One region of the Tenacibaculum ascidiaceicola genome, then DNA from elsewhere that is predicted to be linked to it. Evidence: riboswitches for the same ligand, from Rfam matches in the RefSeq annotation. Region 1 holds a riboswitch; the other holds the start of a gene.

Region 1 (3,368 bases):
TCATAAGAAAAATAATAAATGGAAAGCTTTTCAATACACTGATAAAGGTTCTCTGGCTATTATTGGAAGAAACAAAGCTGTACTTGACTTCCCTGGACAGAAACAGTCTTTAAAAGGTTTTATTGCTTGGCTAATTTGGATTTTTGTACATATCATGGGGCTTGTAAACTTTAAAAACAAAGTAAGAACTCTATACAACTGGTTAGGCTACTACATATATAAAGACCAATATTTTAGAATGATTATTAAACCTACAGAAAGAGATAAAAAATAAAAAAACATGAAAAAAATTAGCTTTATAACAATGCTGATATTTGTAATTATTGCTATCAGCTGTAATTCTAAGAAATCGAAAACCAACAAAAAAACTGAGGAAGTTGAACAAGTTATATCTCCATCTGATACACTAACTAAACACCTAAAACCATTTAACCCTGATTTACCAACTATAGGACTTTTAATGTTTAACGGAGTTTTACAAGGAGAAGTTATAGCAACGTCAGATGTATTTGGAAAAGTAGACAAAGATGGTAAACAACTTTTTAATGTAGTTACTATAGCTGAAACAACAAAACCAATTACCACCGAAGAAGGAATGCATTTTGTTCCTGACTACACTTTTGATAATTGTCCTAAATTAACAGCTTTATTTGTACCAAGTGCTTACGATATGTATGCACAAGTACACAATGCTAAAGTTATAGATTTTATAAAATCAAAAAATCAAGAAACCAAATACACTGTTAGTAATTGTGCTGGAGCTAATTTAATTGGTAAATCTGGTATAGCTGATGGCCATAAAATTGTAACATGGATTGGTGGTGGTGAACAGCTTCAAAAAGATTACCCTAATTTAAAAGTTCAAAACGACAGCTTGGTAACTTTTATTAAAGATGGTAAATTTTTATCTTCAAACGGAAATTTAGCAAGTTATATTTCAGCTTTAGAACTACTCGAAATCATGACAAATACTGAACATAGAAAATTTATTGAAAGCTACTTATATCTGGATCAACTTAAAAACTGGGAAAAATAACAAAATTTAAAATCTTGTTAAAACTCAAGAAGCATCAGTATACTGATGCTTTTTTTATTCTCTATTCTTAAAAAATAATACATACATTTACCTCGATAAGTTCTTTACATACTTCATCAACCGGAAAGGTTTTACTTAGCTGTAGATTAATAGGGAATCGTGTGAAAATCACGAACTGTCGCGCAACTGTAAGTAACACACTAAAGGTTTTTATCCTAGTATATCCACTGCCAAAAGCGGGAAGGATGATAAAAACTGTTATAAGTCAGGAGACCTGCCTATTCGGATATTGACAATGCTTTCGCGATTTGAAGCTTTTGGGTCATACCGATGATATATTTTAACGCACACTTTCACTTATGAAATGCTGTGCTTTTTTGGTATGTCATTATTTCTCCTCAAACATCACATCGTTTTTTAGTATTGCGAAGCATCTAAAAGAGCTTTTAAAATTAATGTTTAATTATAAAAGTTTAAAAGAAAATGCAAACGCACATTCTTGGCTATCCGCGTATAGGTAGCAACAGAGAACTCAAAAAAGCCTGCGAGCAATATTGGTCGGGCAAAACTAGTTTACAAGAACTTCTTGAAACAGGAAGAAACATTTGTCAACAAAATTGGAAAACACAACAAGAAGCAGGTATAGACCTTATTCCTTGTAATGATTTTTCTTATTACGATCAGGTGTTAGATATGACACTTACTGTTGGCGCTATTCCTAAACGTTACAATGAAGTAGCTTTAAAAATTTCAAACTCTGAACTTGATCTTTATTTTGCCATGGCAAGAGGGTATCAGAAGGATGAACTTGATATCACTGCTATGGAAATGACTAAATGGTTTGACACAAACTACCATTATATCGTTCCAGAGTTTTATAAAAATCAAGAATTCGAGCTATTTTCTAACAAAATTATTAATGAATTTGTTGGAGCTAAACAAGCAGGTATTAATGCCAAACCTGTAATTATCGGTTTAGTTAGTTACCTCCTTTTAGGTAAAGAAAAAGAGGAAGGTTTTGATAAATTAGATTTAGCTTCAAAACTACTTCCTGTTTATATTGAAATTTTACAAGAACTTCAAGCACAAGGTGCTGAATGGGTTCAGTTTGACGAACCTTTTTTAGCGTTAGACTTAAGTGAAAAAGCCAAAGAAACATATCAATTTATATATAATGAGATTAGAAAAAAATTCCCTAAACTAAAGTTTATAGTTACTACTTACTTTGAAGGTTTAAAAGACAATCTCTCATTAGCTAATACACTTCCTATAGATACTCTACACATCGATTTAGTTCGTTGTGAAGAACAATTAGATGATGTATTGAACACGCTTCCTGAAGATAAAACTTTATCATTAGGTATTGTAGATGGTAGAAATATTTGGAAAAATGATTTTGAAAAATCGTTGCAACTTATCCAAAAAGCTACTGATAAATTAGGTTCTGACAGAGTTTTTATAGCTCCTTCTTGTTCCTTATTACATGCTCCATGTGATTTAGATTTAGAAACATCTTTAGACAATCAAATTAAAGAGTGGTTTGCTTTCGCAAAACAAAAACTTACAGAGGTAAGCTTGTTAAAAAAGTTATCTCAAAGTACGAGTGATGAACCTGTTTTAAACGCTTTTGAAGAAAACAAAAAAGCTATAGCTAGTAGAAAATCCTCAACATTAATTCACCATAATGATGTAAAACAGCGTGTTGATGCCGTTACTGAATTTGATTCTCAAAGAAAAAATGAGTTTTCAGTTCGTAAAAAGGCTCAAGAAAAAGTGTTGAACTTACCATTATTCCCTACCACAACTATTGGTTCATTCCCTCAAACCAAAGAGGTAAGAAGCTGGAGAGCTCAGTATAAAAAAGGAAATTTAAGTAGTGAGGAGTATAAATACTTACTTAAAAAGGAAACTCAAAAAACCATTCAATGGCAAGAAAAAATAGGTCTTGACGTATTAGTTCATGGTGAATATGAACGAAACGACATGGTAGAGTATTTTGGCGAACAACTTGCTGGGGTAAGCTTTACTCAAAAAGGTTGGGTTCAGAGTTATGGTAGTCGTTGTGTAAAACCTCCTATTATTTATGGAGATGTTTACCGACCTCATCCAATGACTGTTTATTGGTCACAGTACGCTCAATCTTTAACTGACAAATGGGTTAAAGGAATGCTAACTGGGCCTGTTACTATTTTACAATGGTCATTTGTGCGAGATGATCAACCTCGCTCAGTTACGTGTAAACAAATTGCATTGGCTATTCGCGATGAAGTTGCTGACCTTGAAAAAGCAGGTATCCGAATTATTCAAATTGATGAACCTGCTATAAGAGAAG
Region 2 (3,368 bases), on a different contig from region 1:
ATTTAGTTATTTTCATTTGTTAAAATTTATAATTGATATTTATGTTAAAATTTCTTTGTGGCATTGGTCTCCTTGGCATAACCATATATTTTTCTCCTAATAGATTATTTATTTTGACTCCTAATAATAGCTCATTTTGTTTCTTCTGATATAATTTATATTCTGCTCCTACATTAACTATAAAAAAACTAGGAACAATAAAATCATCAGAATTGTCTTCTGTAGTATACACTTCTCCATTAAAAAGTGACTGAACGAAAAGATTGGCTTTTTTATAGTTTACCGATAAATTACTATTTAATAAATGTTTAGGTACAAAAGTTAAATACTTATCTGTCTCACTATCTTTGGCTAAAGCATAAGAATAATTAGAACTTGCATTAAATTTATATTCTCCTAAATCAATTTTATAACTTAAACTAGCCTCTATACCTTTATTCTGGGTTTCATTTAAATTGATGGGAACCCAAACACCAGGTCTGCTTGAATCACCAGAAGGTGTCCAGACTATCTTATCGTCTGTATTAATCAAATAAGCCCCTACATCAATGTTTAAACCTTTATTTGAGTATCCTAATCCTACCTCACCTTGAATAGATGTTTCTGGAATCAAATTTTCATTTCCTTGTCCTGGCCAAAACAAGTCATTATATGTTGGTACTCTATAATTTTTAGATCCGTTGACTCTTACATACCATTTTGAAATAGGAGTTGCTTTTATCCCTGCAGCATAAACAAACGGAACCTTATAATCTGAATTAAAATCCTTTCTTAACTTAACATTAAAGGAAACATTTTTATGTATCTCTTGTGTATAAACAAGGTACTGAGAAAATTGTTTTCTATTTTTCTCTTTAATTACATCTGTACTACCAAAAGCAGATTCATACTCTGAAAAAGACGAAATCTTTGCTTTAATTCTAGGAAGTTTATAATTCAGGTTGTAAGACGCTATAATTCTTCTAGATTTTCCATAATTAAAATTATCAGAAAACTTATTAGAAAAGTATTGATACTTCTGTGTTAAATATGCTAACTTGACTTCATGTCCTATCCTACCCTTTTCAACACCATACACCAATAAGTTTCTCTGGTTAGAGTCTATATATTTTTCTCTTGCAGATGTTGGATTAGGTAATGTTCCTGAGAAATGACGCTCACCAGAAAAGCTTGTACTATAAAACTTTAATTCAGATTGATTATTGAATTTATATCCAAAACCTAAATTAATTCCATAGTTTTCATAAGCTCCATTAGTATTCCTATACTCTGTATCAAACAATTTAAAATCATTTTCTGAAGAGTTTCTAGAAACTCCTACACCTATACTATACTTTGAATTGGAGATTTTTGACTTAAAAATTGAATTGAATGTATTATAACTTCCCCCTGTAATTACAAATTGATTTTTTACACCAAACCTTTCTGTATAATTTAAAACATCATTTAAATGCACCGTTCCTCCTATGGCTCCTGAACCGTATTCTATACTTCCTCCTCCTTTTCTTACATCAATCGCGTCATTTAGGCTTACTGTTAAAGAATTAAAGCCTGTTTGACCATTGTTTATAGAATTAATGTTTATTCCATTCCATACAACAGCTGTATTGGAAGCACTTGTGCCTCTAAAGCTTACAGAACTTGTTCCTCCTTTTCCGTACTCCTTTAAATAAATTGATGAATTATATCTTATTAAATCAGTAAAAGATTCAATGTTTCGAGTCAACACAGAATCTGAAAGACTAACCACATGTTGACCTATAGAGTTTTCTTTTAATTTTTTTGTAGCATTGATGATTACTTCATCCAATCGATAAGAAATTGTATCGTTTTGCCCTACCAGAACAACCACATAAAAAAAAGAAAAAAATGTAATTACTTTTTTAGCCATATACTACCAAACTTTTATCCCGAAAGTTTTAATTAAATTATAATAATTGGCAGGTCTCCTGGCTTGCGTCTTGTAACATACCTTCCCATTAAAAAACAGTGGTTTGAGTAATTGTTACAAGCTTAATAGCTTACAGTTGCGGGAACAGCTTCGGTTTTGCACCGAATTCCCTTTTAATTTTCTTTAATAGATGATTAAAGAAAAACCAAAAATCACGGCAAATGTATAGTATTCTTATAAATTAGCAACCATCAAATCATGATATTTTGCGAATTTTGTTTTTAAGTTCTCTGGTAGTGTATAATAATCTGGATGAATCATTTTTGCTAAACATTCCACTCCTTCTACTAAAGTACCCGCAGAAGATTGTGTAAACATCGCGAAGTCAGCAATGTATACTTGTTTGTTTTTTACAGCTCTCAAAGACTTCCATTCTTCTCTTTCTTCTAAAAACTTCATGTCTTCTAGTGTTCTATCGATTCCATATCCACAAGGAGCAATAATTAACACCTCCGGGTCATACTTTACAATTTTATCCCAAGAAATAACGATGCTATCTCCTGATGGATGCGACAATAAATCGATTCCACCAGCATATCCTATTTGATGAGGAATCCAGTGTCCGCAATTAAACAACGGATCAATCCACTCTAACAGCATTACACTTTTAGACTGTATTTTATGTTCACGTTGCACATCTACAATGTCATAAATACGTTTTTTTAATCCCTTCACATACGCCTCTCCTACTTCTTCCTGCTTCATAGCTTTTGCAATGGTTAATGCATTATCAAAAACGTCTTCTAAAGAGTTTGGTGTGATAGAAATTAATTCTGGAACTTTGGGTAGTTTATAAGCCGATTTTGCCACAGACTCCGTATCTATTTGACAAACATCACACACATCTTGTGTAAAAACAATATCGGGTGCTATACTTTCTAAAACAGGTTCATCTACATAATACAAGGTTTTTCCTTCTGCCTTTGTTTTTGAAAAAATGGCTGTTATTTCTTTACTCGTTAGCACTTTTCCTTCCAACTTATATCGAACAGCCACTTCTTTTTCTTTTAAAGCCACTTCAGGACACTCAAAAGTAATTCCGTTTAAATAATCTTGTAACCCCATATCATAAATCATTTGAGTTACTGCTGGCATAAAAGAAGATACTGTCATAATTCGTAGTTTTGGTTCAGCAAAAATAAACAGTTCTCTATTTTAATTTGTTTTTTATTAAAAATCTTTCCAATCTTTGTGTCAAAATAAAATGCGATTTCATGATATATTATATCTCAGGAGGTGAACGCTCAGGTAAAAGTAGCTATGCACAAAAACTAGCAGAATCTTTATCTGAAACCCCTATTTACCTAGCAACTTCTCGTATTTGGGATGAAGATTTTCAACAACGAGTTGACAGACATATTTCTGATAGAGATGAACGTTGGACCACTGTTGAAGAAGAAAAATGGTTAAGTAAAGT

Evidence for each region. A riboswitch is a leader RNA that binds a small molecule or an ion and turns the genes downstream of it on or off. The one in region 1 is predicted to bind cobalamin.
Region 2: linked by a shared signal. The riboswitch ahead of VBY68_RS03670 (TonB-dependent receptor domain-containing protein) and the one ahead of metE (5-methyltetrahydropteroyltriglutamate--homocysteine S-methyltransferase) in region 1 are both predicted to bind cobalamin.

The regions. Positions count from the first base shown of each region.
Region 1 is NZ_JAZKJP010000005.1:451,522-454,889, forward strand. It holds gene VBY68_RS06525 (NAD(P)/FAD-dependent oxidoreductase) at 1-274, shown strand, start outside; gene VBY68_RS06530 (DJ-1/PfpI family protein) at 281-1,036, shown strand; cobalamin riboswitch at 1,146-1,332, shown strand; gene metE (5-methyltetrahydropteroyltriglutamate--homocysteine S-methyltransferase) at 1,520-3,368, shown strand, end outside.
Region 2 is NZ_JAZKJP010000004.1:377,159-380,526, forward strand. It holds gene VBY68_RS03665 (YncE family protein) at 1-16, opposite strand, end outside; gene VBY68_RS03670 (TonB-dependent receptor domain-containing protein) at 20-1,891, opposite strand; cobalamin riboswitch at 1,923-2,116, opposite strand; gene VBY68_RS03675 (ABC transporter substrate-binding protein) at 2,126-3,064, opposite strand; gene VBY68_RS03680 (bifunctional adenosylcobinamide kinase/adenosylcobinamide-phosphate guanylyltransferase) at 3,166-3,368, shown strand, end outside.